Regions from separate parts of the Lysinibacillus sp. G1-3 genome, predicted to be linked through region 1. Evidence: riboswitches for the same ligand, from Rfam matches in the RefSeq annotation. Region 1 holds a riboswitch; each other region holds the start of a gene.
What was found. Region 1 has a riboswitch for cobalamin ahead of ACVYAD_RS15280 (ABC transporter substrate-binding protein). Riboswitches for the same ligand answer to the same signal wherever they lie in the genome.
Positions count from the first base shown of each region.

Region 2: it holds a riboswitch for cobalamin, as region 1 does, so the genes downstream of both, ACVYAD_RS11270 (ribonucleoside-diphosphate reductase subunit alpha) here and ACVYAD_RS15280 (ABC transporter substrate-binding protein) in region 1, are expected to answer to the same signal.
Region 3: it holds a riboswitch for cobalamin, as region 1 does, so the genes downstream of both, ACVYAD_RS02105 (ABC transporter substrate-binding protein) here and ACVYAD_RS15280 (ABC transporter substrate-binding protein) in region 1, are expected to answer to the same signal.
Region 4: it holds a riboswitch for cobalamin, as region 1 does, so the genes downstream of both, ACVYAD_RS07735 ((2Fe-2S) ferredoxin domain-containing protein) here and ACVYAD_RS15280 (ABC transporter substrate-binding protein) in region 1, are expected to answer to the same signal.

Region 1 is NZ_JBWHYQ010000013.1:82,643-90,901, forward strand. Features, by position in the region: gene ACVYAD_RS15270 (adenosylcobinamide amidohydrolase) at 1-732, opposite strand, end outside; gene ACVYAD_RS15275 (FecCD family ABC transporter permease) at 729-1,730, opposite strand; gene ACVYAD_RS15280 (ABC transporter substrate-binding protein) at 1,727-2,692, opposite strand; cobalamin riboswitch at 3,087-3,269, opposite strand; gene ACVYAD_RS15285 (acyl-CoA dehydrogenase family protein) at 3,416-5,083, opposite strand; gene ACVYAD_RS15290 (class I adenylate-forming enzyme family protein) at 5,085-6,587, opposite strand; gene ACVYAD_RS15295 (MerR family transcriptional regulator) at 6,580-6,969, opposite strand; gene argS (arginine--tRNA ligase) at 7,774-8,259, opposite strand, start outside.
Region 2 is NZ_JBWHYQ010000009.1:110,222-118,480, forward strand. Features, by position in the region: gene cbiB (adenosylcobinamide-phosphate synthase CbiB) at 1-372, shown strand, start outside; gene ACVYAD_RS11230 (pyridoxal phosphate-dependent aminotransferase) at 359-1,507, shown strand; gene ACVYAD_RS11235 (histidine phosphatase family protein) at 1,789-2,403, shown strand; gene ACVYAD_RS11240 (bifunctional adenosylcobinamide kinase/adenosylcobinamide-phosphate guanylyltransferase) at 2,416-2,991, shown strand; gene cobS (adenosylcobinamide-GDP ribazoletransferase) at 3,031-3,807, shown strand; gene ACVYAD_RS11250 (histidine phosphatase family protein) at 3,780-4,379, shown strand; gene ACVYAD_RS11255 (bifunctional adenosylcobinamide kinase/adenosylcobinamide-phosphate guanylyltransferase) at 4,328-4,720, shown strand; gene ACVYAD_RS11260 (ECF transporter S component) at 5,110-5,604, shown strand; gene ACVYAD_RS11265 (hypothetical protein) at 5,601-6,284, shown strand; cobalamin riboswitch at 6,395-6,582, shown strand; gene ACVYAD_RS11270 (ribonucleoside-diphosphate reductase subunit alpha) at 6,745-8,259, shown strand, end outside.
Region 3 is NZ_JBWHYQ010000002.1:18,572-26,830, forward strand. Features, by position in the region: gene ACVYAD_RS02100 (GTP-binding protein) at 1-1,601, opposite strand, end outside; cobalamin riboswitch at 1,743-1,929, shown strand; gene ACVYAD_RS02105 (ABC transporter substrate-binding protein) at 2,099-3,094, shown strand; gene ACVYAD_RS02110 (precorrin-3B methylase) at 3,156-3,821, shown strand; gene ACVYAD_RS02115 (S9 family peptidase) at 3,981-5,969, shown strand; gene ACVYAD_RS02120 (GNAT family N-acetyltransferase) at 6,083-6,238, opposite strand; gene ACVYAD_RS02125 (class I SAM-dependent rRNA methyltransferase) at 6,612-7,808, opposite strand; gene ACVYAD_RS02130 (alpha/beta hydrolase) at 7,871-8,259, opposite strand, start outside.
Region 4 is NZ_JBWHYQ010000006.1:103,849-112,107, reverse strand. Features, by position in the region: gene ACVYAD_RS07755 (precorrin-8X methylmutase) at 1-330, opposite strand, end outside; gene cobK (precorrin-6A reductase) at 343-1,104, opposite strand; gene ACVYAD_RS07745 (sirohydrochlorin chelatase) at 1,101-1,997, opposite strand; gene cobJ (precorrin-3B C(17)-methyltransferase) at 2,012-3,682, opposite strand; gene ACVYAD_RS07735 ((2Fe-2S) ferredoxin domain-containing protein) at 3,687-4,058, opposite strand; cobalamin riboswitch at 4,198-4,379, opposite strand; cobalamin riboswitch at 4,606-4,790, shown strand; gene ACVYAD_RS07730 (energy-coupling factor ABC transporter permease) at 4,936-5,682, shown strand; gene ACVYAD_RS07725 (energy-coupling factor ABC transporter substrate-binding protein) at 5,684-5,956, shown strand; gene cbiQ (cobalt ECF transporter T component CbiQ) at 5,960-6,733, shown strand; gene ACVYAD_RS07715 (energy-coupling factor ABC transporter ATP-binding protein) at 6,730-7,566, shown strand; gene ACVYAD_RS07710 (S8 family peptidase) at 7,853-8,259, shown strand, end outside.

The sequences.
Region 1 (8,259 bases):
TGCATAAGTTGCCACTCGAGCATGATAGACATCTTCAATTTGCGAAGCGACTAATACTTCATGCGGCGCCCCAAATGCCCGCATCCGTCCTTCCTCCATTAGTAATAATTCATCACAGTAAAGAGAAGCTAAATTCATATCATGCAGTACCATAATAACGGTCAAACCACATTCTATTGCTTCCTTTCGTACCATATCTAAAATTTGACGTTGATGCGCAATATCTAGATGGTTGGTCGGCTCATCTAGCAGCAATATTTCCGCTGTTTGTGCAAGCGCTTGGGCGACAAAAACCCTTTGCTGTTCACCGCCCGACAAAAATTCCATCGGTGTCTGTTCATAGCGCTTTACACCTGTTTGCAGCATTGCATGTTGCACTGCTTGTTCATCACGAGCAGACCAGCTTGAAAAGAAGCCTGTTTGATGTGGATAACGTCCAAGCGATACAGCCTCCCTTACACTGTTTGAAAATGCATTAGCATGTAATTGTGGCAGCACTGCCATCTTCTTTGCTAATGCACGAGCAGTGTAAGAGCTACTGTTTTTACCATCTACTAATACAGTGCCTGCAATTGCTGGTAGTATGCCACTTATTACTTTTAACAGTGTGGATTTCCCACTACCATTCGGCCCTAAAATCCCTAGTATTTTACCTTTTTCAACGGAAAAACTTATATCGTGGACGATCGGTACGTCTTCATAACCACCGGAAAGATGTTCAACAACAATCATGCCCGTACCCCCTTGCCTCTACGTTGTTTATAAAAAATATAGGAAAAAACGGGCGCCCCAATAAATGCAGTAATGACACCAATCGGCAGCTCTCTTGGCATAATAATTGTTCTTGCTATTAAATCACAAATAATTAGCAAAGTTGCCCCATTTAAAAATGATAACGGCAATAAATGACGATGATCTGAACCCCAAACCATTCTCGTCATATGAGGAACAACTAAACCAACAAAGCCAATCGTTCCAGAAACAGCTACCGCTGCTCCTGTCAACATGGATCCACCTACTAAAATAATATATTTACTACGTTTAACATTGACACCTAAATGCTTCGCACGTTCTTCACCATATAACAGAACATTTAACTCACGTCTTTGAGTCCAAAGCATAATAGAGCCAATAATGACAAACGGAATGATCATCTGAACGTAAGGCCAACCACGCATCGATACTGAACCGAGCAACCATCCGATTACTTGGCGTAGCTCCTCACCAGATAATGCAATCATTAATGAAATCAAGGAACCTAAAAATGAACTAAATATTACCCCTGTTAAAATAAGAGTTTCCATTTTTAGTGAACGGTCTACTATTCTAGCAAAACCCATAACAGCAAACATTGTTAATATGGCCCCTATCATACTAAAGACTGGCAATGTAAAATGACCGATTACAGGTATTGAGACACTAAAGAAAATCGTCATCACTGCGCCAACTGATGCACCGGAGGAAACACCTAACGTATAAGGATCAGCCAAAGGATTTTTTAATAGGCCTTGAAAAGCTGCCCCTGCAATAGCAAGTGATGCCCCTACAAGCCCTGCTAGCATCACTCGAGGTAAACGAATCTTCCATAAAATATTGGCAGCTGTTTCATCGGCCGCCTTATTCCACAATACTTCTAATGGAATATGAACTGAGCCTATCGCTACACCACACCAGATGCTAATGATTAAAAGCGTAATTGCTGTTACATAGGCTACAATTGTTTTACTCATTTAAACGCCTCTGGGTAAACGGCCTTTGCTAATTCCTCAAAACCATCTGCTAATCGAGGACCTTGACGACTTGTCGTACTTTCATCCACTTGTACAATAGCTTTATTTTTTACGGCAGTTACTGTCTCAAAGCCTGGACGTTGTGGAATTTTCGTTAAAATATTCGGTACATAATTATATGCCACAACAATGACATCTGGATTTTTCGCAATAATTTGTTCAGCTTCAATTGGATACCAGTCATTTACATCTGCTGCCACATTTTCGGCATGAATCATTTCTAGCATTTCATTCATAAATGTACCTTTACCAGCTGTATAAATCTGTGGCTCATCAGACGATTCTAAAAAGACTTTCTTTGGCTCAACACCCTTAAGTTTTGTTTCAACTTCTTCAATTTTATCCTTCATATTTGCGACTATTTTTTTAGCCTCTTCTAGTTTTCCCGTTGCACGACCAAGCTGTTCAATCGTTGTGTAAGTTTCATTAAAGTTTTTTGCATCCGCTACAACAAATACTTTCACACCGGCAGCCTCAAGCTGTTCAATTGCTCCTTTTGAATAACTCATACCGGATGCATGTGCAAAAACGATATCTGGCGTTAACGCAATAATTTGTTCAATATTATAATCTACACCGCCAACCTTATCTTTTTTAGTAGCCTCTGCTGGATAATCGTCATTATCTGTTACACCTACTATTTCATCATTTAAGCCAAGACCAAATAAAATTTCAGTGTTACTTGGAATGAGAGAAACTATTTTTTCAGGAGGTGCTTCTAGCGTAATATCTTTGCCAACAGCATCTGTTATCGTCATTGGAAATGTTGCTTGATCTACTTTAGATGTCTCTTGCTGCTCAGCAGATGACGGCTTGTCATTTGTCGCCTCTTTTGTGTTGCACGCTGCAAGCAAGCCAACAGCTAAAAATGCTGATAATCCTATTTTCCAAAATTTCTTCATGTGAATCCCCCTTAGTCTATCTGTGCATAAAGTTAACGACTTGTTTATCTGATTGATCGATACATTTTAGGTTTTATCGTTTAAGGTTGTGGAGTTGTTTATCTCTCAACGTTGTGGCGATATCATCCAACTTTTTAAGTTTATCACCCAACTTTGTGGATTTATCGACCACATCGTGTTTCCGCACAACATTATGGGGTTATCACCCAACATTTTAGGCTTATCGCCCAACTTTTTGAGTTTATTACCTAATATTGTGGAGGTATCTCCCTCTTTTTCAAATTTATCGATATTCAGCTTACAAAACAAATACCCCTCATCATAAAAAAAATGAGGGGGTCAAATTTGCACAATATACATATACAAAATCCACCATCCTATCCTCGTAGGCTACAACGTGTTTTCTATAAAGGCAGGTCTCCTGGCTCGTGCTTCATACGGTTTTTCAAGCCTTCCCGAAATTTTCAGTGGCGTAGATTGAAAAAACTCACACTTACAGTGGCGGGACCGCATCGGAATTACACCGATTTCCCTTTTCACTTTACTTAAGTAAAGAACCTTTATAATATTCAGTTGATTGTATTATACATGAAAATCAAAGAAGTCGCCTCCATTCGAGACGACTCTTCATCAAATCAATTATGCTCGTCATAATTGCCACAGGACGTGGCGTGCTTAGACTGGGTTCCTCTATTTCAGCGGATGTTTGGACGCTGAAAAAAGTTAAACTATGTCAGAAAAATACTGTACCGTTTTCATTGGTGCACCCATTTCTCGTAATGCCCATGTATTCTCTAAATAAATGTCTGCTAGCTTCTCATATTTGCCGCCGACTCTTTGTGCCCATTCAACTGCTACAACACTTTCATATAAATGTGCCATTTGCTCTGCGACCTTTTTTGCTTCAAACGTTTTTGTTGCATCATCTAAACGGCTAAATGTTTGCCAAGTTGAATCTAGTTTCGCTAATTGCCCTACTACAATTTCAACTAATGGACTGTCAGCCAGTTTTTCTAGACGTTCCTCCATAACACGAACAAACATTTCGTGCACATGAAACTTATCTACTAAACGAATGAGCTCTAAAGCTAAAATATTTGCAGTCCCCTCCCATACGGTAAGGACCTGTGCATCTCTTAATAACCGAGGTGTAACAAAGTCTTCAATATAGCCGTTTCCGCCATGTAATTCAATGGCTTCACTCGCATAATGTACAGCTTGCTCAGCCGTTTCTTTTTTCATGATTGCAATATACAAGCGGTTCAAAATGATGTCCTCTTTATTCCCCTGTCCACTAGTTACTTTATCGTATAGCTGAATAAGATCAAAAACCGTAGCAACTTCTACATGAAGCTTGGCAGCAAATTTCCCTAGTGTATCCTGGATCATAGGATATTGCGTTAAAGGCTTACCAAATGCATGGCGATTTGTCACATAGTGCTTCGCCTCTAAATAGCCGCGACGCATGATGCCGATAGAAGCAACTGCATTGCAAATTCTTGATAAATTAAGCGCCTCCAACATATAGTAAATCCCTTTATTCGGATCACCAACAACATATGCGAGCGCCCCATCAAATTCCACCTCACCAGAAGGTACTGCTCTAACACCAAGTTTATCCTTTAAACGCCGAACGCGCAGATTATTAACTGTGCCATCATCATTTCTCCATGGAACTGCAAACAATGTTAAACCCTTTGAGCCTGCGCGAGCCCCTTCCATGCGAGCCAATACCATAGTCACTCCACACATTCCAACGTTAGATGCAAAATATTTCTCACCATATAAACGATACTGATTGCCGTCCTGTCTTGCCTCTACAACATTCGCTCCGACATCAGAGCCACCTTGGCGCTCCGTTAAAAATGTAGCCCCCTCATAAAGCTCTGTCTCTCCAGTTGCACAAACATGTGGTAAAAAGCGCTCCTTCACCTCATCACTCGCATAATGATCAAGCAGATAAGCCGTTGCCATCGTTAACGTAACAGGACAGTAAAAGCCTGGTTCAGCATGTGATAGTATATAACCTTGAGCAAAGCTATACACATAGTTGCCCTTTCTACCTAATTGCGGAATATCTTTATGCACATAGCCAACAATGCCAGTATTGTACGTCTCTTCAATTGTTTTTTTATAGCCGTCATTGACCCAAATCTCTGACACTTCTTCACCATAGGCATTATACCTTTGTAATCGAGGTTCACCCTCTCTATCCGTATGTTTAGCTCTCACATCAATATCTCCTGCACAAAGCTCACCGAAATCTGTTAGCTCACGTGTTGCATATTCCGCAAACTCTTTATCTAGCATCATTTCTAAAACGTTTTGAAGTGTATCATTCTCTTTAAAAAAGTTGGTTGTCTTCATTTCTTCCTGCTGTAAAACCTTCATTTTATCTCACCTCTTGTCCTTTCAACGTTTGTTTTAGTATTTTGCCTGATGCATTTCGTGGTAGCGCTTCCACACGTTCGAACATGCGTGGAATTTTATATTTAGCAAGATGCTCCTCCAAATAAGCTTTAAGTTCGTTCTCGTCAATTTCTGTTTTAGCAGCATAAACAGCCTTCACGGTTTCTCCCCACTCCGGATGTGGTACACCTATTACAGCAACTTCAAATATTCCCTCATAACTCAACATACGATCTTCAATTTCTTTCGGATAAATATTCACACCGCCTGAAAAAACGACATCCTTTTTACGATCAACAATCCAAATATAGCCGTCCTCATCTAAGCGAGCTAAGTCACCTGTTTTCAGCCAGCCATCTATAAATGCAGCCTTTGTTGCGATATCATCCTTGTAATAGCCCAGCATATTGCTCTCACCGAATAACACAATTTCTCCTACTTCACCAACACTGACATCTTCTCCAATGTCGTTGATAATACGCAGCTCTGCTCCAAGTGGTGCACGTCGCCCAACGCTCCCCGCCTTCGTTGCATGCTCTTCACCAAGCAATATTGAACCGTTTGGCCCAGCCTCTGTTAAGCCATAGACACAAGTTAAATTTTCTGTTCTAAAAGCTTTTTGTAAATGACGGACTTCGTTTTGTGATAACGGTGCGCCACCATATGCCCACCATTTCATCGATGATAAATCAGCTGTTTGCAATCTTGGCAGTTGGGCAGTTAACAAATATGCAACAGGCGCTCCAAAGAAATGCGTCGTCCGCTCCTGCTCTATTGAATCAATAAATAAATCAGGTGTAAACGTTGGTGTTAACACGTTTGTTGATCCTACAAGTACCCCTGCCATTAAAAATAAATGTAATGGAGCTGAATGCGTTAATGGCATCATAAGAAGGATCCGGCTTTCTGGCTTTACTTCCATTTCCACTGCAATCATTTGCGCTACAGATAAAATATTGCGATAGCTAAACAACACACCCTTTGGTTTTCCCGTTGTACCCGATGTATATAAAATCGTTGAGACATCATCTTCATTCAACTGGCAATCAATGGTTTGAGTGCTTGCATGTTCAATAAGTGTTTCATAGTTTAGCCAGCCAGCGTACTCTTGACCCGTTTTGATTTTTAAAGGAACTACCGTGATGTTTTCAACTGCTGCAAAAATTGCCTCATGCACTAAAATAGCTTTAGCATCAGCATGCCGAGCTACATACTCGACCTCCTGCAACGTAAATTTCGCATTTACCGGTACGACAATAGCCCCGATGCGCTGAATAGCAAAATAGCTAACAACAAACTCTAAAACATTTGGCATAAAAATGATTACTTTTTCGCCTTGTCGCACACCCTGCTCCACTAAAGCATGACTAAAACGTGTCACTTGCTCATCTAAATCACGATAAGTTACTCGTCTGCCCTGACAAACAACCGCTTCACTCATAGAGTACTTTCGCGCATTACGTGCTAACAAATTTGAACTATTCATCAAGCATCTCTCCCTTTAAAGTCGCTAATTTTTCTGTAAATATGCCTTGTAACTGCTGTATCTCCTTTTTTATCTGTACAAGCTCTGCAATTTTGCCATCAATCTCTTCAATTTTTTGTTCCCCATACTCGACCGTACGCTCCAACTGCTGAATGCCCGTGCGATCATAATCAAACAGCAACACCATCTCCTTAATCTCCTCAAGTGAAAAACCGTACCGCTTTCCTCGGAAAATAAGCTTAAGCTTCGCTAATTCTTTTTTTGAAAAGGTTCGCTGATTAGTAGATGATCGATTGGGATGAAGCAGCCCCAGCTCCTCATAATAGCGAATTGTCCGTGTTGAAACATTAAACTGCTTAGCCACTTCTTGAATCGTCTTCAATACCATCTCCCCCTTCCCATTTTTCATCAGTATATCATTGACGCTAACGTAAGCTTCAACAAAATATCTGAATTTTGCAGAAAATTATAGTTTTAGAGAGATGAATCTGATTATTTCGGAGATATTATCTGGCACTTTGATGGTTCTATCCATGGTTTTGGAGTTCTATCCGCGATATTGGGGGTTCTATCCACGGTTTTGGGGATTCTATCCACGTTTTTGATGGTGCTATCCACGGTTTTGGGGTGCTATCCACGATTTTGATGGTTCTATCCACGGTTTTGGGGTGCTATCCACGGTTTTGGGGTGCTATCCACGGTTTTGGGGTGCTATCCACGATTTTGATGGTTCTATCCACGGTTTTGGGGATTCTATCCGTCGCTCTGGCGGTTCTTTCCGTCGCTTCGACTATTCTTTCCTTCGCCACGGCTGCTCCTTCCGTCGCTTCTGATTCTTTCCGTCGCTTCGACTATCCTTTCCGTCGCCACGGCTATTCTTCCGTCGCTTCGGAATCTTTCCGTCGCTTCGACTATTCTGCCACGGCTGCTCTTTCCCTCGCTTCGGATTCTTTCCTTCACCTCGGCGGTTCTTTCCCTCGCCTCAGCCATTCTTTCCCTCGCCTCAGCCATTCTTTCCGTCGCTCCAGCTATTCTTTCCCTCGCCCCAGCCACTCTTTCCGTCCGTCGCCCCGTCATTCTTTCCGTCGCTCCAGCCGCTCTTTCCCTCGCCTCAACCGCTCTTCTTGCTACCTAAAACAAAAAAACCCCCGGCACATGATTGTGCCGGGGGCTGGAAAGACGATTATTACATTTTTTCTGGTGCTGATACGCCGATTAAGCGTAGTGCGTTGGCAATTGTTGTACGCACAGCAGTGATAAGGGCTAAGCGAGCTTCTGTTAGCTCTTTATTTGAAGCATCTAACACTTTTTCAGCGTTATAGAAGCTGTGGAATGCAGCTGCTGTTTCTTGAATATAGTTGGCGATACGGTGTGGTGTACGGTGCTTCGCAGCATCTGCTACCATTTTCGGGAAGTCGCCCACTTTTTTCAGTAAATCGATTTCTTTTTCAGCAGTTAGTAGGCTTAAATGATCTGTTGTTGCAGCAAAGCCTTGCTCATTTGCTGAGCGTAAAATTGAAGAAATACGTGCATGTGCATATTGTGCGTAGTATACTGGGTTTTCGTTTGATTGAGAAACGGCAAGGTCAAGGTCAAAGTCCATGTGAGAATCGCCTGCTGTTTTCACGAAGAAGTAACGAACTGCATCTAAGCCAACTTCTTCTACAAGCTC
Region 2 (8,259 bases), on a different contig from region 1:
GCAGCAAAGCTAGACGATGTACTTAATTTTATTCCAAGCCGATTAACAGGTTTACTTATGGTGCTTGGGACGAAAAATGAAACGAATGTATCTCTCGGGAAGCGCTTAAAACGGTGGGCACAAGATGCGAAAAAGCATCCAAGTCCTAACAGTGGTTATTTAGAAGCAGCTACAGCTGTTCAATTAGGTGTTCAGCTTGGTGGAAAAAATACATATAAGGGTGTCGTTTCTTATCGAGCAATAATGGGAGAGAAATTGGTCCCATTAACAAAAGAGCATATTGCAACGTCAGTGATTCATATGCGCATCGCGACCTTGCTCTTTACGCTAGTAATGTTATCAGTGGAGGTGTTAATTTTTGCAATTACCTAATCACGGAGCGAATCCGCAAAATGTTTATCATCAGCTAGGACTTAATATGCCGGAAAAGGTGTATGATTTTAGCGAAAATGTGAATTCGGCAGGGCCACCACCGTTTGTCGAGGCACGTTGGCGGACATTTTATCCGCTAATTCAACGTTATCCAGATCCAGACGGTGAGCCGTTTTTATCAAAGGTGGCAGCTTTTCATGCTGTGCCAAAAGATTCTATATTACTAGGTAATGGTGCATCTGAGCTATTTAGTGTTTTAGTTAGACGCTACAGCAATAAGCGTGTTATTATCGTACATCCAACTTTTTCAGAATATGAACGAACATTAACAGCTGCAGGCGCTGAAATTGTGCCAATTATTGTAGAGGATATTGTTCACTATACATTGCCAATGGAGCATCTGAAGCGTGAAATGGTGAACGCGGATGCTTTATATATTTGTACACCGAACAATCCAACAGGTGTGCTTCCAAAGAAAGAGGAGCTGCTCGAATTAATCTCTCACGGTGCAAAGGTCAATTGTGAGCTTGTCATTGATGAGGCATTTATTGACTGGGTAGATGAAGCTTATTCATTAATCCAGTATGTGGCAGAAAATCCTCATTTGATTGTCGTTCGTTCGATGACAAAAATGTATGCGATTCCAGGATTACGCCTAGGCTATTTAGTGGCGAACCCGGTAGTTGTTACTGAGCTAAAGTATATTCTACCGCATTGGAACTTGAATGCCTTTGCCCTAGTTATTGGGACAGGCTGTTTAGATGAACGCACATATTGTGAGCAAGCCATTGCCTATGCGAAAAATCAACGACAATCGCTACAGAGCTATTTACAGGAACATGGTTGCCAGGTGACAAATAGTGTAACGAATTATGTATGTTTTGCATTACCGAAAAATCAGCAAGCAGATACATTTTTTACATATTGTTTATCAAAGGGCGTCGTACTGCGTCATACAAAAAACTTTATGGGCTTAAATGGCGAATGGTTCCGTATTGGGATTAAAGATATTGTAGCCATGACGTATTTACAGAATTGTTTGCAGGCGTGGTTTAACTTCATTCAGCAGAAGTCTTCCACCTCTATAGATGGTGATATGAATACAGATTTAAGCTACTATTCAACGGGTATTTAAACACCTGTACCTGTCGCTACAGCGCCACGTTCTGTGGTAACGATTGAGTGACCAACATCGCGTGGCCCAAAGCCTCCGGCGGATGTCACAGAATTGGAAAGGAGTCCTTAGGGGATGTTAGCCTAAAACCATCGCATCTATGCGATAACGGCTAAATGACCTGCATCGGTAAACACGCCACGTCCTGTGGCATTACCGAAATGACCGACATCGTGCAGGCCTAAGCACAAAGCCGATTCCGGACGTAATTATGCCGAGGCATAATTGATTGCAAATAAGGAGTGAGAAAGCTGACGACTTTTTATTTAGTAAGACATGGCGAAACAATGTGGAATAAAGAACAACGGCTACAAGGATGGTTAGATTCGCCGTTATCTGTAAATGGTATTTTACATGCAGAAAAACTTCGTGATCATTTGAAAAATATTAATTTTACAGCGGCATATAGCAGTTCAAGTGGTCGTGCGAAGGAAACGATGCAAATTCTTCTAGCTGATCGACAGCTTCCAGTCTATGATGAGGAAAATTTACGGGAGATTTTTTTAGGGGATTGGCAAGGGAAAAAAGTCAAGGACATCGTGATTGCTCATCCGGATTATGAATTATATACTGATTATCCTGGACAATTCGTTGCAACCCATACGGAAAGCTTTGGTATGGTAACTGAACGAGCGATGTTTACGTTAAAGAAAATAGCAGAAAAATATCCCGAGAATACTGTTTTAATTGTGTCACACGCGGTAACGATTAAGTGTATCATTAACGCTATTTTAGGGCGAAGGGTCGATCAGCTATGGACAGAGCCATTTATTAATGGTACAAGTGTAACGATTATTGAACAAGTCGATCAACAATGGCACGTTCAAGAGATCGGTAACATTCAACATTTACTATAGGAGGGGAAACCATTGCCACTGATTTTCATTACGGGGGGAGTACGCAGTGGTAAATCCCACTTTGCTGAAAAAGAGGCAGTTACTCACTATCAAACAGAGTCTATGCAAGCACAGCGGCTTATTTATATTGCTTCCGGCGTAGCGTTGGATCGTGAAATGGAGAAGCGGATCATTCGACATCAGGCAGACAGACAGGCGCAAAATATCGAGTGGCTGACGATAGAAGCACCTTATGAAATCGCAAATACTTTGCATAAACTGACTGATGGAGATATCGTGTTATGGGACTGTGTTACGACGTGGTTAACAAATGCGTTTTACGAAGGTTTTGACGCGGGAGCTCCCTGTGTGGAACAACCTGGATGTTTAGAAAAGAAACTTGAGGTTTTAAAAGAGGCGGTAGAGACGTTACTTGAGAAAAGGGTGACGTTTTTTATCGTCTCAAACGAATTATTTGATGAGCCACCCTATACGAACGAGGAAGTAGAGTTATACCGGCAAATGCTTGGGGAATTACATCAATGGTTCGTGTCTAAAGCGGATGAGGCGTATGAAATCAATTATGGTGTCGTTAAGAAATGGAAATAATGAATGATGCTTTGAAAATAAAAGAAGGTAGGCAAGACGATGAAAAATATCTGGCATAGCATACAACTTGCGTTTCAATTTTTTACAGTTTTGCCAGTACATAAAGAAATTCCTTTAACGAAGGCAACAATTACAGGGATGTTCGCCTTTTTGCCATGGATAGGGGCACTCATGGGTACGGCAGTGGCTGCGGTGATCTATGGTTTAACGGAATGGACGGCTAGTAGCGAGGTCTTACTTGCCTTTGTGATTATCGGATTATTTGCCATATTTACTGGTGGACTACATTTAGACGGTTTTATTGATATGGGGGATGCTTATTTTTCCTATCGAGATCGAGAGAAGCGGCTTGAAATTTTAGATGATCCACGTGTTGGTGCATTTGGTGTGCTTTCAGTGCTATTTTTAGTGCTTGGTAAATTTGTCATACTTCACGAATTATTCGTACAGCAAAAGTTTGAACTGTGGATGCTTGTATTTATTCCGTTATGTACACGAGTAGGTATGAGCTTTTATTTTATGTCGCTTAATTGCTCAAAGGAAAAGGGGCTTGCCTACTTTTTTAAAACACATATTAAGCCGGGTTTACTAATCTGCTGTATGCTTTTAACATTAGTTGTAGCATACAGTAGCTTGTTGTTTGTAACGGGCTTCACAATTGTTCCGTTCGTGTTGATGGCAGTACTAGCGATTGCTTTTTTAGTCTTTCGGCAATTTACAGTGCGTAACTTTGGCGGTGTTTCTGGGGATTTACTCGGTGCATCAATTGAAGGAATGGAGGTTGTACTGTGGGTGACGTTGTTACTGTGCGCTTAATGAGACATGCACCAACAAAGGAAAATTTAGAAAAGCGTTATATCGGCTGGACAGATTCTTCATTAGCTGATGCATCTTTAATCTCTATTGTTGATCAAGAGGTCACCAAGGTGTATGGGAGTGATTTACTACGCTGTAGGGAAACCGCTGTCCGATATTTTCCGAATGCAACTTACGTGTCTGATCGGAGATTTCGAGAGTCGAATTTCGGAGAATTTGAAGGGCTCACATATGAAGACTTACAATCAGATCATCGTTATTGTGCATGGTTAGATGATCCTGTAAAGTCTCCACCTCCAAGGGGAGAAGGCTTTGATATGTTTTGTGCACGTGTTTTGGCAGGGTTCACTGCATTACCAAAAGGGGAAGATGTGTATCATCTCGTTGTCCATGGCGGGGTTATTCGAGCGCTACTCGTAGCCTTTGCTCCAACTGAGCAACCTTTTTGGTCCTATCAAACACCGCATGATAAAATGTTTTCTTTAACGTTTTCAAGAAAGGCTTGGGAGGAGGGAGCAAGATGCATGTCTTTATCGGAGGAGCCTATAGTGGAAAAACCGACTATGTCATGAAATTACTTACAGGTCAAAACGTTGAGCTAGTGGATGGCACTCTACCTGATGGCGCTCCTACTTGTGATGTACTAGTAATTAAAAACATAGAGAAATGGCTCGTAACACAAGACCTTGAGGATGATGAACCTCTTGTCAGAACTATTTTGACAAGACTAAAGACCCTTGAAGAAAATTGTGCCTTGTATATAATTGTGACCGACATGGGGCGTGGTGTTGTGCCGATGGACAAACAGGCACGATTATTACGTGATACATGTGGGCGTTTGTACCAAGCATTGTTTGCTGAAGCCGAACAAGTCGTACGCATTTGGTACGGTATTGGGGAACAAATCAAATGATATAGTGACTTGCTTGCAGAGTTTGTAAAACACTTCACAAAAGTGGGATGACATTTGCAAAGTCGCATGCTTTGTATATAAGTTGATTGGAGTGGAGGCTGGTCGACTCCTTGGGGATCAGCGATATTGAGGAATGAAGGCTAAAACCATCACATCCTGTGATAACGCCTTCGTGACTAACATCATGCTGTTGCTGTCGCTGCGCTTTCGCACAATCAAAACCCCTCTGCTGTCGCTACGTTAGCACTACGATTTCGCGAAAAAACATCCTGTTGCCCCGACGCCCCCAGGAAGCTCTGCGCGAAAGCGAAGGGTCAGCGATAAAGCGCACAGCCGGAACGGAAATCAACCCCACGCTTTGAAAAAATTTAACGGAAAGAGGGAATGGAATGGATCGACAAAAATTGATGAAATTGACGCTCACTGCCATGGTAGCGGCAATTTGTGCAGTAGGTGCAGTCATTAAAATTCCAACATTTATTACAACTGCTGCGCTTGACTCTGCACCGGCATTTTTGAGCGTTGTATTTTTATCGCCAGTATTAGCTGGTGTTGCGGGAGTCATTGGGCATTTTATTTCAGCCCTAACTACTGGCTTTCCTTTTGGACCACTACATATAATTATCGCAGTGGAAATGTTTATCGTTGTATGGATCTTTGGGGTTATGCATAAAAAAGGCATGCATTTCTGGAAATGGCCTGTAGCACTTATTTTAAATGGTGTCGTGGCACCTATACCATTTTACTTTATTATTAGTCCGGCGTTTTACTGGACGTCATTGACTAGTCTTCCACTGGCAACACTCATTAATCTAGTGATCGTTGCGGTGGCGATGCCAGTTCTGTCGAAGGTGTTTGTGCGTAAGGAAGGTCGAGTACATTGAGAAATGCAATAAAAATAGGTGAGCTCATTGCGACAACCGATAATGCCGCTGCAATTGGCGAAAAGCTACAAGATGTTGTGTCTGCTCCAGATCAGCTTACAGCATATTTTACTGCACGTGTTACATTTTTAGAGCAGCTTGCTGCAAATGCTTTACCAAAGCATATTTTACTTGCTAATTTTTCAGGGGATGCTGCATGGTCTCGTTATGTTGCAGGCATTCACCAGGTTTTTGAGGAGGCTGGTCTTTTTTGTCCGCAAATAGACGGTAGTTCAGAGACTAATATGCCAACTTTACAATCAGGCTTGTCAATAACGATGCTTGGGGAGCAGCAGAAACGTACAGCAACTAAGCATGAGCAACTAAGTTGGTACACATATGGTTTACCACTTGTAGGAAATGAAATCCTTGCACAACCTGAAGATGTCGCACAGCTGCAACCTATTTTTCAAGCGTGGAAAGAGGGAATTGTGCAGCAAGTATGGCCAGTTGGATCAAAAGGTTTACAAGCAGAATTTAGCCGGCTTTTTGGCGAACGACAGGTCAAAAGTGCATTAGATATTGAGAAAACAGCTGGTCCATGTGCAGTAGTTTTACTAGGAATTAATCCAGAAAAAGAGCAGCTAGTACAAAAATATTTTCCTAGAAATTTTGAAAAACTACGTAAAACTGCATTGTAATCGGGCTTGCTTCGAGAAAAAGTAGCACTTTAAAAAATTCAAGGGGCAAAACGCCTATTGCAACTATAAACACTATATGTTAGATTTGTTTAGGAGTTAAAACACAATATATAGTATTTTGGACGAGCGGTACCAAATATGGTTTAAAAGGGAATTCGGAAAAGAGTCATCTTAGGCCGAAGCTGTCCCCGCAACTGTAAGTGCTGACAAATGATGAATAGGCCACTGTAAAGAACGGGAAGGCCATCATTTGGAGGAAGCATGAGCCAGGAGACCTGCCGATTTGTTCAAGACAGCAACACATTCTTCGGGGATTGAGAAGTGGAGGCGAGAGATTTGTCCACTTCTTAGTGTGCATGTCCTTCATTTCCATTTCCGATTTTACTGCGATCACGTAACCGATAAGTGTTGCGTGATCGCTTTTTGTGTTGCTGGAGAAAGAAAGGGAGAGAATGTATACATGACAATTCAAATCGAACAGCAAATTGCTAAGCTTAAGAAAAGTTATACGGAGGATGAACTCGAAAGTTTTGTAAGATTATCGGATCGATGGCTACGAAAAAACGACAATGCGACATTTGAAGCATGGGCGGATGCGATGATTTTACAAACGCTTAGCCTGATTGATGAGGAGGAGCCATACTGGACATTCGTCGCAGCTCAAATTTATTTAGAAAAACTATATGATCAATTTGCAATGCGCCGTGGCGTTTCAGTGCAAGATGTTTATAAATGTTTCCCGGAACAATTAGCACGCTATACAGAAGCTGGTTTGTATCATGAAAGTTTAACAACAAAATATAGTGAGCAGGATCTTCAAGAACTCGCTTCCTATTTAGAATCAAGTCAAGATGAATTGTTTACGTATATTGGCTTAAAAACATTAATGGACCGCTATGTAGTCCGTGATTACACGAAATCACCAGTAGAGCTACCACAGGAACGATGGATGGTCATTGCGATGACCCTTATGCAGGATGAAACAGAAAATCGTTTAGAAAAAGTACGTGAATCTTACTGGGCAATGAGTAATTTATATATGACAGTGGCAACACCTACATTATCGAATGCAGGTAAAACACATGGCCAGCTATCTAGTTGCTTTATCGATACAGTAGATGATAGTTTACAAAGTATTTATGACACGAATACAGATGTTGCAACATTATCGAAATACGGTGGTGGTATTGGTGTTTATATGGGCAAAATTCGTAGCCGTGGCTCATCAATTAAAGGCTTTAAAGGCGCATCTAGTGGTGTTTTACCATGGATTAAACAGCTTAATAATACGGCGGTTTCAGTCGATCAGCTAGGTCAACGACAAGGAGCTATTGCTGTTTATTTAGATGTTTGGCACAAAGACGTCTTTACGTTTTTAGATTTACGCTTAAACAATGGGGATGAGCGTTTACGTGCCCATGATATTTTCACAGGGCTATGCTTACCGGATTTATTTATGGAAACGGTTGAAGAGCGCGGGGAATGGCATTTATTTGATCCACATGAAGTACGAGAAGTTATGGGCTTTTCACTAGAGGATTTCTACGATGAGAAAAAAGGTGATGGCACTTTCCGTACTAAATATGCAGAATGTATTGCGAATCCATTATTAAGTCGTGAGGTCGTACCAGCTATTGATATTATGAAACGTATTATGCGCTCGCAGCTTGAAACAGGCGTGCCGTTTATGTTCTATCGAGATGAAGTAAATCGCATGAATCCGAATAAGCATGAGGGAATGGTTTATAGCTCGAACCTGTGCACAGAAATATTCCAAAACATGTCAGCGACTGAATTTGAGTCTATTACTCTAGAAGATGATGTCATCGTAACACGTCGCAAGCCTGGCGATTTCGTTGTATGTAACTTATCATCTATTAATTTAGGCAGAGCTGTACCGGCTGGAGTTTTAGAAAAATTAATTCCGATTCAAGTACGTATGTTAGATAATGTTATTGCGTTAAATACAATTCCA
Region 3 (8,259 bases), on a different contig from region 1:
TCACTAGGAGCTTTAAGTTTAAAGCGGTAGTAGGGCTCTAGTAATATATTTTCTGCTTGTTCGAGCCCTTGCCGTAATGCACGGAATGTTGCTTCACGGAAATCGCCACCTTCAGTATGTTTATTATGTGCGCGTCCTGTTAAGAGTGTGAAGCGAATATCTGTAACCGGAAAACCGGTTAACAGCCCATGATGATCGCGCTCGAATAAATGTTTTTCAATGAGTCGTTGATGTCCAACTGATAAATCATCGGCGTGGCATGCATTGACAAATGTATTGCCGGTGCCGCGTGTATTTGGCTCCATCAATAAATGGACCTCTGCGTAATGCTTTAATGGCTCGAAATGACCGTAACCTGTCACCGTTGTGGTGATCGTTTCCATATACAAAATCTGTGGTTCGCTAAATGAAATGTCTAGCGAGAAACGTTCATGAAGCACTTCGATAAGAACCTCGAGTTGGATGACACCCATAATATGAACGTGAATTTCTTGAAATTTTTCATGCCATAGCACACGTAATGAAGGTTCTTCTGCTTCAAGTATACGGAAAGTTTTTAACACGTCCTTTATATGCTGAGTGCCTTCATAATGTACTTTTGCCTGTAAAGTCGGTACTAACTCAAAGGGCTGAGAATTATTCGAAGAACCAATAATATCGCCGATGTTTGCTTGACTAATCCCTTTTACTGCGAAAATCTCCCCGGCCTCTATCTTTTGAGAAGTTTCATACCGGTTGCCATTGTATAGTCGAATCTCCGTCACTTTTTCAGTCACGTCTCCAAATGAAAGTTCATCACGGACATGTAACGTTCCTTGCAAAGATTTGATAAAAGTTAAGCGTTGATGTCCATCATGACGAATTTTAAACACCTCACCTTGAAACGGAGCGTTGTTATTAAATTGTGTTTCTGTAAGGAGGGGGAGCTGTGTTAGGAATTCCTTTATTCCACTATCTTTTAAGGCAGACCCAGTAAAACATAGAAAGGCCTTTTCCTGTTTAATCATACTAGATAAATGAGTAAGGCAGCTAGAGCTATCCAATGTTTCATTGAGAAAAGCATCGAGAAGGTGTTCATCACGTTCAGCAAGCCACTCCATTATGTCGTTTGAAACATAGTCGGAACGGAGCGGTTCGTCTACGAATAAAACATCTGCAGAGCAATCCTTTTGAAGCGCAGCCATTACAGCTTCAACATCTGCTCCTTCACGATCAATTTTGTTAATAAAAAAGAAGGTTGGAACATGATATTGGCGTAAAAGTTGCCATACTGTTTCAGTATGACCCTGTATTCCTTCGACAGCACTAACAATAATGATGGCATAATCCATAACCCGAATGGCACGCTCCATCTCTGGAGAGAAATCGACGTGCCCTGGTGTATCGATTAATGTATATGTATCATCCCCAAGCGTCATGCGGCCTTGCTCCGCAAAAATCGTGATGCCTCGCTGACGCTCCAGCTCATGATTATCTAGAAATGTGTCCTGATGATCCACTCGTCCACGAGCTTGAATACTGTTTGTATGAAATAGTAACTGCTCAGAAAATGTTGTTTTACCAGCATCCACGTGAGCAAGTACTCCAATTGTTACATGCATAAAAAGATCCTCGTTTCTATTCATTCATTTAACAACATTGTAACAGAATTGGTATAAAAAATATTTCATATAGTGTTTATGTCGCAATAGTGTTAATATATGTATGATTGTGAATCTACTAGTCAATCAATATATACAACAAAATAAAAACGACGTATTGGTGTAAATGACCTTTGTTATTTGCTTAAAAGGGAAATCGGTGTAAATCCGATGCTGTCCCGCAACTGTAAATGGGGAGTCTATACAAGATGCCACTGTAGCCACGCTATGGGAAGGCGTATAGATGATGAACCTAAGCCAGGATACCTGCCAATATGTATTTATTACTGAATCCACGAGGATGGGGATAGTGAATAGGTTGAAATACCTTTCTTTTGCTATGCTAACCTCTTGGAAACAAGGGGATTTTTTTATGCCCTTTTCTAGAATCGCTATCTGGTAGCATAGGAGTCTAAACGATTTCTTTCTATATATTTAACATCAAAGGAGAAGAGGACATGAAGAAATGGAATAGCTTATGGCTAGTCTTTGCGATCGCATTGGTGGCTATATTGGGTGCATGTAGTGAAAAGGACAAACTAGAATCTGCTACACAAAGTGAGAAGGTAGAGCCTTCACAAGCTGAAAAGTCAGACATAACGATTGAAAATAATGGAACAACGCAAGTATATAAGGAAGCCCCCAAAAAAGCGATTAGCTTAAATCAGCACGTGACAGAAATTATGTTAGCTTTAGAGCTAGAAGATTCAATGGTAGGGACGGCGTACTTAGATGACAAAATTTATGAGCCTCTACAAGCGGCCTATGATGAAGTGCCTGTGTTAGCAAAACAGTATCCTACAAAGGAGCAGGTTATTGATGCAGAAGCAGATTTTTTATTAGGTGGTTGGAAAAGCGCCTTTGGAGAGAAAGGTGTAGGCACACAAGAAGAGCTTGAAACATTAGGCATTCACACTTATTTACATACAGCCTCAATCATGACGAAACCAACTTTAGACGATATTTTCACAGATATTAGAAATATCGCAAAAATTTTCCGTGTTGAAGATCGTGGAGAAGCACTAATTGAAAAAATGACAAAGGATGTAGAGGATGTCCGTGCAAAACTACCGCAAAATGGAAAAGAACTGCCTGTTTTAGTGTTTGATAGTGGTGATAAAGAGATCTTCACAGCAGGACAAAACATTATGAATGAACTTGTTAAGATGGCCGGCGGTAAAAATATTTTTGGTGATGTAGAATCGGGTTGGACTACGGTGTCCAAAGAAGATACAGTAGAACGTAATCCAGCGGTCGTAGTTGTCATAGATTACGGAGAAACAACAGCGGAAGCAAAAATAAACTTCTTAAAAAATGATCCAGCCTTGAAGGAAATGGAAGCAGTCAAAAACGAACGCTTTGTGATTCTACCACTTTCTGCTGCATCTGAAGGGGTACGTGCTGCAGAAGCCATTCAAATTTTGGCGAAAGGCTTCTATCCTGAGAGTTTTTAAGCTATCCAATAAATGGGGGGCTAGCAATTGGCTAGCTCCTTTTTCATAAGGAGAAGTATTTATGAATGCATTCCGTTCGAATATACCGGACAAAACCTTCGAAAACTTAAACAATAATGGGGATTTTACTCGCCTTGCCGTATGCCCAGGCATTATTAATAAACATTATACCCCTGCACAATTCCAAACAATAGCAAAGGTTGTAGGGGAAGAGGGTGCCATAAAATACTCTGCCTCTTACAGCATATTATTATCTATCCCAACAGTAGAAGTTGAAAAGACGATTGAGGAGCTAGAAGACACTGGCCTTTATGTGGCCAAGCAAGGTCCGATTGTAGCGATGAAAGCGTGTGATTTTTGTGATGGTGACAAAATGGAGGCAGCACCAATTACAGAAAAGCTATATCATTCATTAAAAGGAATCACTGTCCCTACAAGGTTACGTGTAAACGTCAATGGCTGTGCCTCAGCTTGTTATAATGCGGTGTATGATGATATTGGGCTTGTTTATCAAAAGGATACCTTTGATGTCTATTTAGGAGCAGTGCCGATGGGAGCGAATGCAAAAGCTGGGACACTCTTTGCGAAAAAGGTAGGAGTAGAGCTTATTGAAGGCTTTTTAAAGCAAATCATTGAGCTCTATCAGAAACATGCTCGTCCGAATGAACCCTTTTATAAATTTTATCGCAGAACAAATTCTGCTGATTATTGGAAAGATTTAATCTGACTCTTATCATAATGTGGGCTCGACTTACGTACCGACTGAGTACTTTACTAGGTGCGTCCGAATAAAAAACAATTTCTCCGAAAAAGGAGGAATAATGCTTAGTGTATCGAAATATTGTACTAAGTAACCAAATTTTCACACAAAGGGGATAGGGAAGTTATGACATTGAAACAAGGGATAAAACCAGAAGATCTATATGAATTAAAATCAGTGGCGGATCCACAAGTATCACCTGATGGAACAGAAGTGGTGTATGTACAGACTCATATTGATGAGAAGAAAAAGGACTATGTGTCTAATTTATTTTACATAAATTTGGATGATAAAAAAACGCAACAATGGACATTTGGGGAAGATAAAACGCATTCTCCTGTTTGGTCTCCGGATGGCAGTAAAATCGCGTTTGTGTCATCGAGAAATGGCAAACCACAAATTTTTGTTCTTTCAAAAACAGGCGGGGAAGCGAAACAAGTTACGAATTGTAAAAACGGTGCGACATCGCCTACTTGGTCTCCTTGTGGAGAGAAAATTGCCTTCTCTGTACAGCTTGGTAAAGATGAAAACATTGATGATAAAGTTGAGAACAATCAAAAGGAAGACAAAGAGCTAAAACCACTTGTAATAGATAAGATGAAACATAAATCGGATGGAGCTGGATTTATGGATATGGAGCAATTTTCTCAAATTGCGATCGTTCATCTTGCATCAGGAGAATTAGAGCTACTGACGGAAGGGAAACATAATTTACAGCTTGGTACATGGTCTCCGGATGGAAAATATCTTTCGTACATTGCGGACTTAACAGAGGATCTAGACTTTTCATTTATATGTGATATTTATTTATTGGATTTAGAAACGAAACATGGTCGCAAGCTAACAGATGGGTCAGGGGTGTTTTACCAAACTTCATGGTCTCCGAACAGCCGCTTCATATCTTATGTTGGAAACGAAAGAGAATTTGAAAATGCAACACAACCAAAGCTATGGATTTATGATTTGGACAATGATAATCAGACATGTGTTACGAGTGAATTTGACGCGCCTGTCGGTGATTTTGCTATCGGTGATTTCCTTCAAGGTGTTGTTCCTCCGCGCCTTCAATGGTTAGAGGATAATAAAAGCTTTTACTTCCAATTGACAGATCACGGAAATACATCTATTTATTTTGGCAATCTATCGGGAGAATTGTATCCAGCTATTCATGATGATCAATATGTATATGGTTTTTCACTTGATGCTAAAAATGATAGAGCGGTAGTCGCAATCAGTACGACTACAAACCCTGGGGATCTATTTTACGTAAATTTAAATACCGGTGAAAAGGAACAGCTTACTACAGTTAATGAAGAATTTTTAAAGACGCGAGCATTATCTGTCCCAGAAGCAATTGAATTTGAAGGGGCAGATGGCTGGAAAGTAAACGGCTGGATGATGAAGCCTATTGGATATGAAGAAGGGGAGAAATATCCACTTATTCTTGAAATCCATGGTGGTCCGCACGCAATGTATGCTAACTCTTATTTTAACGAATTCCAAATCCTTGCTGCAAAAGGCTTTGCGGTTCTATATACGAACCCTCGAGGAAGCCATGGTTATGGTCAAAAATTTGTGGATGCAGTACGTGGTGATTATGGCGGCAATGATTATAATGATCTAATGGCTGCTGTTGATTATGCATTGGAGCAATATGATTTCATTGACCAAAAGCGTCTCGGCGTTACAGGTGGAAGCTATGGGGGCTTCATGACAAACTGGATTGTTGGACAGACAAATCGATTTAAAGCAGCTGTTACGCAACGTTGCATTTCTAACTGGATTAGCTTTTACGGAGTAAGTGATATCGGCTATTACTTCAATGACTGGCAGATTCAAGCGGGACTAGACGATATAGAGAAGCTATGGCAACATTCACCACTTAAGTATGTAGACAACGTGGAGACGCCATTGTTAATTTTACACGGCGAAAAAGACTATCGCTGTCCGATTGAACAAGCAGAGCAATTGTTTATCGCCTTAAAACATCGTAAAAAAGAAACGAAATTTGTGCGTTTCCCTGAAGCCAATCACGAACTTTCAAGGAGCGGAAAACCAACGTTACGAATTAATCGACTAGAATATATTAGAGATTGGTTTGTAGACTATCTATAAGAAAAATATTGATGGCTTAAGAAGTGGAAATACTTCTTAAGCCACCTTTTTATAGGGAGGGAAAAATCTTTTTTATCTTGAGGAAGGAAATAGATGATTGAAATACTTTTTAGCTATTGATTAATTATTCCGTAATACACCAAATCCTCATATTTTCCGTCTTTAATGATGTGATCCTTTAAAATTCCTTCTTGTTTCATGCCGATCTTGTCCATTACTTTTCCAGAAGCGGGGTTCGTTGAAAAATATCGAGCAAATACTTTATGCAATTTCTTTTCTTCAAAAATATGAAATGATATTAAGTGCTAAAACATTTGATGTTGAATTAATAAAATAAGTTGTACAAATTAATCCAAAAGTAACTGAAGTCATTGTCATAATGAATGATTTCATTTTTAAAAATTCCAGTCTAAATCACTCCTTTTTAAGTTTCCTTCCTTTATTTTCTGTCTTGTACTATCTGATATATGCCCCAGGAAAGCACCCAGTTGGAACAAAAATTAACCCTATTATTTGACGATATATCAATAATTTGTATTATAACATTCTAAGAATTCTAACAATATGGCAGGAGGGTTAATATAAATATTTCTGCCAAACAAAAAGACAGAATCATTTGGGAGTGATTCTGTCTAATTTCATTTAGTTAAGTTTTTGAATGAAAACAACTTTTAAGTAATTGAATTCTGGATATTCACGTGTGGCACGGAAATCCTTTGGTAAGCTAAATTCTTCAACAATTTTATAGGCTGTTTTAGTTTCTTTAAATGCTTGGTTAATAAAGCTCTTGAATTTTTTCATCCCAAAGCTTGCATTGTTCGTTGAGGCAACGATGATACCGTTTTTCTCCGTAATAGCGATTGTATCTACTAGTAATTTAGGGTAGTCTTTCGCAGTTGAGAACGTTCTTTCCTTCGTACGTGCAAAGCTTGGTGGATCTAAAACTACAAGGTCAAATTTTAAATTGTGGCGCTGAGCATATTTAAAATAGTTAAAGACATCCATTACTTTAATGTCCTGTGATTCGTAGTCAATGCTATTAACGCTAAATTGTTCAATTGTTTTGGCTAAACTACGCTTTGCAACATCCACACTTGTTGTTTTTACTGCTCCTCCAAGTGCCGCTGCGACAGAAAATGCCCCCGTATAAGAGAACGTATTAAGCATATTTTTACCTTCCGCATAACGTTCACGAATGGCAAGTCTCACTTCACGTTGATCGAGGAAAATACCTGTCATGGCGCCATCGTTTAAATTAACAGCGTATTTCATATTATTTTCCGATACGATAATTGGGAATTCGCCAGGCGTTCCCATGACAAAATCGTCCTGTTCCATATACTGACCTTTCGTATCGAAACGTTTTTTCTCATATATAGCCTTGTAGTCTACTGTCTCTGCAAGGGCTTCATACACTTCTTCTTTAAATGAATAAATGCCGGCGCTATACCAGCTCACCATATAGTAAGAATCGAAAAAGTCAATCGTAAGACCGCCAATGCCATCACCCTCGCCATTAAAGATTCGGAAGGCTGTTGTTTGAGGATTGTTGAAAAATGCTTCACGATTTTGTAAGGCCTTATTAATTTTTTTTATAAAAAAGGCTTTGTCTATTTTTTCGTTTGCATCGGTCGTTAGCACCCAACCAATACCTTTATTTTGTATGCCATAGTATCCTGTACCAATAAAACGGTTATGATTATCCATAAGTCTTAGTAGTGCACCTTCTTCTTTTGGAAGATGACGTGCATCAACTGCATCTTTCGAAATAAGAGGGTAGCCTTTTTTTAATTGATCAGAAAATGGATTGTTAATTTGTAAAGCAATAGATTGTGTCATGTTGTCATCCTTTAAAAAACGTTTTGCTCTATTATCGCACTATTTTATGTCGATAGACAAACTTATTTCACGAAATTAGCAATTTTTTCAGCTGTTTCAATCGTCGCTTCTTCAAAAAAGTTCATTTTACTAAAGTAACTATGGATTAAACCAGTCATATTGACATGTTCAACAGTCACTCCGGCGTCTGTAAGCTTATGCGCGTATGCAAGACCTTCATCGTAGAGGACATCTGCCTCAGCAGCAATAATGATTGTTTTCGGTAAAACACTGAAATCCTCAATCTGAAGTGGAGAAACAAGTGGATTCATATAGTTTTGTTCATCTGTGTAATGACCTGCAAACCATTGCATTCCTCGTTTGTCTAAGCCAAAGTGTTCACCGTATGCATTGTAGGAAGCCGTTGTAAAATCAACATTGACTACAGGATAAATAAGTGCCTGCGCTTTAA
Region 4 (8,259 bases), on a different contig from region 1:
AACGTCTTCATCTGCAATATAGCAGTGTAGATCGCCACCATGCTTTTGGAAGCGTTTTTTCCCTGAACCACTTTCAATCATTTGCACATCTGCAATGACATGACGACCTGCAAGAATTGATTTAATACCTGCTTCAATCGCTCCTGGTGTAATAATAACGCTACGTCCTAGTTCAAAGTCAGCAGAAGCGTGAATGATGCGGCGTACAATTTTCCACTCGTCTTCTGAGAAGTTATGCTCGCCCATTTCCTCTGCAATAATTGAGAAACTGTAATCGTAAATTTTATCTGGGTCTACTGTTAATGGTTTGAAATCTGTTTTAAAGTCCATCTGAATTGCCTCCTAAAGTGTGTTTTGTACAGCTTGTAATACATCTTCAAATGTAGAATATTGCTGTCCGTATTTGATATTTGGTCTTGCAATTAAAATCGTTTCAATGCCACATGCAAGGGCAGCGTCCAGCTTTTCATCCACCGAGCCAACCTTGCCGCTTTCTTTCGTAATCATCAATGTCACACCATATTGACGAAAAAGAGCTTCGTTTAATTCCTTTGAAAAAGGGCCTTGTATAGCAACAATATCTCTTTGTGCCACACCAAGTGCTTCACATTTTTCCATATTATCGAGTCGAGGAAGCATACGCGCAATCACTCGTGTATTTTCTAAGCCATGTAACACCTTTGTAAAAGTCGCTAGTGTTTTACTGCCCGTCGTTAGCATAATGACTCCACGTTTTTCCGCTGCTACATGGGCAGCTTCCTCATAATCCTTCACAACCGTAATTAGTGGATGGGCATAATGCTCATGAGCACGTTCATAGCGAATATACGGAACATTTGCTTTTTCAGCTGCTGCCATCGCATTTTTTGAAGCTTCTTCAGCAAATGGATGAGAGGCATCTACAACTAAACGGTATCCTTGCTCCGTAATAATCGTCGCCATTTCCTCAGCCGTTAATCGACCGATTAAATGTGATAGGCCCACTTCTGCAAGGCTTGAGGCTGCTGAATCAGTAACGACTGTTGCTGTCACAGCGTAACCTGCTGACTGTAATTCAAGTGCTAGATTCCTTGCATCGCTCGTCCCCGCTAACATGAATATCATTGCACCGGCTCCTCTTCATGATGACGATGTTCATGGTCGTGATCATGGTCATGATCGTGGTCATGATGGTGATGATGATGCGCATGTCCATGAACCGCCGCATAAGCACGATAATTTTCTAAATCTTGCATACCTGTTGATGTACCATTCACAGCTTGTTCAATTCGCTCTAATAACACATTTTGTAAACGATCATGATAGCCAAAATAATTGGCAATTTGAATATCACAGTCAGCATATTTTTCGTTAAATTGCTTACACATACCATTCATTCGTTCCATTAAGATACCAGTGAATAAAAAGTACGGTAGCATTATGATTTTTTTAGCACCAAGCTTCACACAGCGCTCAATTCCTTCTTCAACACGAGGATCTGTAACCCCCATAAATGCGCTTTCTACATATTGAACCGGGAGTTTCTCCCATAACAGGCGTGTAATTTTATAAAAATCACCATTTGCATATGGGTCGCTGCCGCCTCGTGCAATTAATAAAACCGCAGTATCCTTATGTTCTTCTTCAGCATTAAAGCCAATTTCTGCTAAACGATCTTCTAAAATCGCAAATATTTCTTCATGGATACCGATTGTTTGACCATATGTGAACGTAATATTTGGATAATGCTCACGCGCATGTTCGATTTCTGCTGGAATATGCATTTTTGAATGTCCAGCATGAAGAAGAATAATCGGAATAACATGCACCTCTGTAGCGCCCTTCTTCACACAATTCGTAATACCTTCTTCGATGTTCGGCGAGGCAAACTCTAAAAAACATGTTTCTACTAAAAAACGCTCATCAATACGAGGTTTCATTTGCTCGATAAACGTGCGTACCTCTTCATTTCCTGCTTCTAAACGGCTCCCGTGGCCGACAAATAAAATTGCTTTCATCTCATTACCCCTCACTAGTCGCCGCATGGAGCTGGCTCAACTTTTATTTTTGAAGACATATCCTGATACGTAAAATGTAGGATCTTTTTCACACGTTTGAAGTATTTAAACAAACGTTCATTTGGATGTGCATTTGCTTTATATTCTTCGATAATGTCGGTAATAAGCGGTATTAGCTGTTCAGGTTCTAATCCCTCAACAACAGGCTGAGCCGCATGTGCTGTCCGACCAACTGGCTTGGCACCAATAAAAACATCGAATTTACTTTTACGATAAACAATGCCAATATCATCAAATACGGCTCGATAACACGCCATACCACAGCCATTAAAACCAATATTCAATGTTTTCGGTAACGACATGCCACCAAGCTTTTCTTGAATCTCTTCCGCATATGGGATCGAATCGGTTTTTTCTCCGTAACAGAAATCACAAGCCTTTAACGAAAGCACGTCACCAATTGGTGTTAGTAAAAAGCCTACTTCGCGAAGCTTTGCTGTAATCTCTCCTGGCTCAGACGTAGGAATTTTTAAATGAATTTGGTGGTCTGGTGTATACTCCATCGTTCCTTCCTCACCAACTACTTCAGCTAAGGTCATCATTTGTTGAGGAGTAAAAAACTTATTGGCTACCCCAGGACTAACAGCTAATTCAAAAACCGATTCGATTTTTTGTTGAACGAGCTTAGATGTTACTTTCACAGCGCTAGTTCCCTTCACCTTTGCCAGAGCTGCTGTTGCCATTTCAAGGGATGACTTTTTAGGCTTTGGTTGTGGTGTTATAGCTAAACTGGGCTTTATACGATTGGCATTCGGATCTGTTGCAAAATCATTTCGCGCTGCCCCAGTTTCTTGATTCATTGCCCATGGTTCATTTTCTTCCTTTAGTCGTTGATGTGGTCGTAACGGCTGTTTTTCTTCTCCAAGTGTATATTTACGCTGATAACCACGTGGTGTAATCATTTTATTGTCATAGAAAAATGTTGTTGAATTCCCGATAATAACGGTTGTTAACATGCCGATATCATGTTCAAGCATTTCTGCTAAAGTCGTCATCGTAATTTCTTGACGGTCACGATACGCGCTTTTCACAAGTCCAACCGGTGTATCTGGCGAACGATATTCTAATAAAATTCGTTGAGCCTCTACAATTTGTCTCGTACGACGTCCACTTTTTGGGTTATAAAGCGCAATAACAAAATCCGCCATCGCCGCTGCTTCTACTCGCTTAGCAATTAAATTCCAAGGTGTTAAGTGGTCACTCAAACTAATTGTACAAGCGTCGTGCATAATAGGAGCACCTAGTAAACTTGCACACGAATTAATAGCAGAAATACCTGGAACAATTTCTACTTCGATACCAGTAGCTTCAGTCCATCCTAGCTCGATTAATACTTCATACACTAATCCAGCCATCCCATAAACACCGGCATCACCGCTGGAAATAACCGATACGATACTTCCAGCCTCTGCTTGACGTACCGCTTCCTGTGCACGTGAAACTTCCTCTGTCATACCAGTACTAATAATCGACTTTGCACTAACTAAATCTTGAATAAGCTCAACATAGGTTTTATAACCAATAATCATATGACTTTGTTGTAGTGCCTCTACAGCACGAGTCGTAATATGTTTAAAGTCTCCAGGGCCAAAGCCAACTACGAAAATCTTACCTTTTTGCGCCATTTTGTTACCCCTCTTTCACCTTTTCAATACCTTTAATGGCTGTTGTTTGTGCTGTACGCTGTAAAGATCCTTCACGTAAAGTAAAGACATGCTCATTATGTAAAGATTCATGATTTAAATCTTGTACGAGTGCCTTCGCATGCGATGTTGTCGGCACGCGGTACCAATTCCCTTGAGGATAAGCAATGACAACACAAGCATCTTTACACCTACCATTACAGCGAGTCCTTGTCGTATGTATTTCCTTATCAAGTTCCAGTAACTGTATTTCATCACGAATTGCCTGAGTAATGTCCTCAGCATCTTTTTTCATACAGCTACTACCATTGCATATAAAAAGATGTGTTTTCATCCCCTCTAAATTCCAAGTTGTCATAGTTTTTCTCCCCTCATTTGCTTTTAGGAAAAAGAAAAACCTTTACTCTAGACGAAGAGTAAAGGTTTAGTAGAAGCCAAATAAAAACGAATATATACAGGTACTCGCTCTCGCTTCAACTTCTCCCTCCGAAAAGTTTGCATGTATCATCACATAAGCAGGTTTCCTGACTTAAGCTTCCTTTTACTTTCGCGCCTTCCTAGTTTTCACTAGTGGCATCCGCGATTTCATCAGCTATTACAGTAGCGGGGGCTGTATCGGATTCTCACCGATTTCCCTATTATCTTGAAAATATTCAAGCACTTATGGATGTTTTATATGAAATTATTATTTTTTAAAAATTAAAAACTGTTTCTATCATAGCTTATTTTTTTAAAATTTCAATATTTCTTTCTAAATTTGTGACATTTCCAGTAATTTTTAAAAGAAAAATATGACATTCCTTTTCTATTTATCTAAATTTTCGACATAGACACTCAATTAAAAATTTTTTCTTAAAAAGTATAGCATATATATGGAAAATCATGTTACACTTTGTCGTGAAATCACAACTTCATCTTTTTTCGGTGCGAATTGTTCATCATTTCGCTTAAAAGGGAAGCCGGTTTAAGTCCGGCGCGGTCCCGCCACTGTACTAGGGAGTTTTATAGATAATGTCACTGTCCAAAGGATGGGAAGACCTATAAAACGTTGAACTAAAGCCAGGAGACCTGCCGAAAAATATGTGATCGTTTAAACCTACGAGGATAGGTGTGCGGCTGAGCAAATTAGAATTTTATTTGCATTTTTAGCTATGCACTTTTCCACAATTGGAGAAGTGCTTTTTTGATTTCATCGCATACTAATTCTAACTATTTTAATGTGAGGAGGAGAGGTTTTGAAATTCTCAGGTTGGAAGCTTAGTTATTTCTTATTGGCATTTTTATTCGTGCCAGATCGTGCATTTGCAATGCACATTATGGAGGGCTTTTTGCCAATTGAATGGGCAATTTTTTGGTGGGTCTTATCCATTCCATTTATTATTTTAGGATTACGTTCTATTCGTAAAACTATTGATGAAAATCCTGAAACAAAAATGATTTTAGGATTATCTGGTGCCTTTGCCTTTGTACTATCAGCTTTAAAAATCCCTTCTGTAACAGGTAGTTGTTCACATCCGACAGGGGTTGGACTTGGGACAGTTCTTTTTGGACCATTAGCGATGAGTGTTATCGGGACAATCGTATTATTATTCCAATCTTTACTTTTAGCACATGGTGGGTTGACAACTTTAGGTGCTAATGCCTTTTCTATGGCAATTGCTGGTCCTATTATTGCTTATTATGTTTTTAAGGGCTCTCAGAAAATGGGATTATCATTTTCAGTAGCTGTCTTTTTAGCAGCAATGCTTGGTGACTTAGGTACATATATTGTCACTTCTGTACAATTAGCTCTCGCCTTCCCTTCTGAGGTCGGAGGCTTTATAGCTTCATTTACAAAGTTTGCTAGTATTTTTGCGTTCACTCAAATTCCTCTTGCTGTTAGCGAGGGCATTTTAACAGTGATCGTTATGAACTTCTTAAAAAAATACAATGTGAGCGAATTAAAAGCTTTACGCGTTTTCTCGGCAAAGGAGGCTCACTAACATGAAAAAAAATTTACTGCTCTTAGCAATTGTTGTGTTGTTAGCAATCATCCCCCTCTTCATTCAAAAAGGCGCAGATTTTGAAGGTGCTGATGGCGAAGCGGAGGCAGCAATTGGTGAAATAGATGCTAACTACGAGCCTTGGTTTGAAAGCTTATGGGAGCCACCAAGTGGTGAAATAGAAAGCTTATTATTCGCACTCCAAGCTGCTATTGGAGCCGGATTTATTGGCTATTTCATCGGCTTAATGCGTGGTAAACATAAAGAGGGTTAAGCGATGTTACTCATTGATAAGTATGCTTATATGAATAAACTAGCGTCTGTTCATCCGCTAGAAAAAATGACGTTTTCCCTTGGACTGCTTTTATTGTCGCTTATCATGAGAGATGAACGAATCTCACTCATTACATTTATTGTGATGAGTGCTTTTATCATTGTAGGTGCAAAAATCCCAGCTAAATATTACGCAAAATTACTATTGCTACCCGGATTTTTTTTACTTTCGAGTTTAGCATCCATTTTAATTTCTATAGCGCCAGCAACAAGCACGTTACCTCCAACTATTTGGTCAATTTCTATTCATCATTGGACAATATTTGTTGGCAGTGTGAGCTTAGTGACAGCGCAACAGCTTTTTTTCATCGTACTTGGCAGTATAAGCTGTTTGTATTTTTTAATTCTTACGACATCAGTCCAATCTATTTGTTATGTCCTACGACAATGGCGACTGCCTACTCTATTCGTAGAGCTAGTAGAACTAACGTATCGTTTTATTTTTATCTTTTTAGATAGTATGCAAAAAATTCATCTTGCTCAGCAGGCTCGTCTAGGATATAGCTCCCCTATGCATTGGCTTCGCTCGGTCTCCATGCTGATTGCAGCTTTATTTGTTGAGATGTTCCAACGTAGTCGTGAACTAAACAATGCGATGGAAGCACGGGGTGGCGAGACGGTCTATTGGCAGGAGGAGATTACCTATAACATGAAAAATTGGCTAGGTATTGTAGCAATTTTTATACTCCTCATCATTTATGGAGGTTTTTTCTCATGACAGATTTGTACTTTGAATTAACACGATTATCTTACGCTTATGCAGATGGAACTCATGCTTTAACAGACATTACACTTCAAATTCCAAAAGGGAAAAAAATTGCTTTACTTGGTCATAATGGTGCTGGAAAATCAACATTATTTCAGCATTTAAATGGAATTTTGAAGCCTACAGCTGGAAGTATATCCTTTCAAGGGAAAGCACTCAACTATAGTAGAAAAGCATTAAAAGAATTACGTCAACAGGTTGGTATTGTTTTTCAGGATGCAGACAACCAGCTTTTTTCTGGCACTGTTAAACAAGATATTGCGTTTGGACCTCTGAATCTTGGCTGGACAACTGAAATAATTGAAGAAAAAATTGCTTGGGCTATCGCTCAAACCGAGGTTGAAGCATTGCTCGATAAACCGATACATTTTTTAAGTGTTGGACAAAAAAAACGTGTCGCAATGGCAGGAGTACTTGCAATGGAACCTTCTGTTTTTTTATTAGATGAACCGACCGCTGGACTAGATAATTATTATAGTGCACAAGTTTTACAATCTTTAGCTACGTTAGAAAACGGCGAACGAACTATTTTACTGGCAACACATGATATCCCGTTAGCCTATGAATGGGCAGATCAAATAGTCGTTATGGAAGATGGGAGAATTATTTATAATGGTGATCCCGTTGAACTGTTCTTTCAAGATGATTTACTTGAAAGAGCCCATCTTGAACGCCCATGGGTCTTCGAAATGGCCACTGCTTTACAAAACAAAAAACTATTTGAGAAAAGCATCAAAATGCCTCGTTCTAAGGAAGATTTACACAAACTTATAGAGCAACTTTAAGACAATTTGTCCATAGTTGAAATTTATTGTGGCTAATACATTCTACTACTCTTTCACAATTCGAGTAGGAATGGCAGCTGCTATCTGGAAGGATGTGAATTTTACTTTAGTGATCCTATGGGGATTCCATCTACTTTCTACCAATCTTTACGATGGGCAGAATATAATGGTAAAATATAGATTGGAAACTGAGAAAAATATATCCTCATTTATGAAACTTTTCTATTACTTATTCGTAATAGTAGAGATTGCCCAAATATTTAATACACCCAAGGAGGGAAAACAGTTGAAAAACTGGAAGAAAAAATCAGTCGCTCTAGTAGCATCTGCTGCACTAATGGTTCCTGCTGCTTCTGCCTTTGCTGAAGCTCCACAAAAAACAACAAAGAGCCAAGATTTAGTGAAAGTAGCTAGCAATAAGGACCAAGCATTCAAAAATCAAAAAGAATGGATTAGTCAGGATACGATTATTGTCAAACATTCTGGTCTTGATAAGAGTGTGCATAACAAAATTGGAACAAAAGTGATCCGCTCTATTCCTTCATTAGGTTACGATGTTATCCAACTGAACAAAGGAACAAATTTAGAAAAAGCAGTTTCATATTACGCTCAGCAAAAAGGGGTTAAAAGTGTATCCCCAAGCTATGTGTACCATTCATTTGGTACGAAAACAGATCCAAAGAAACAGGAAAT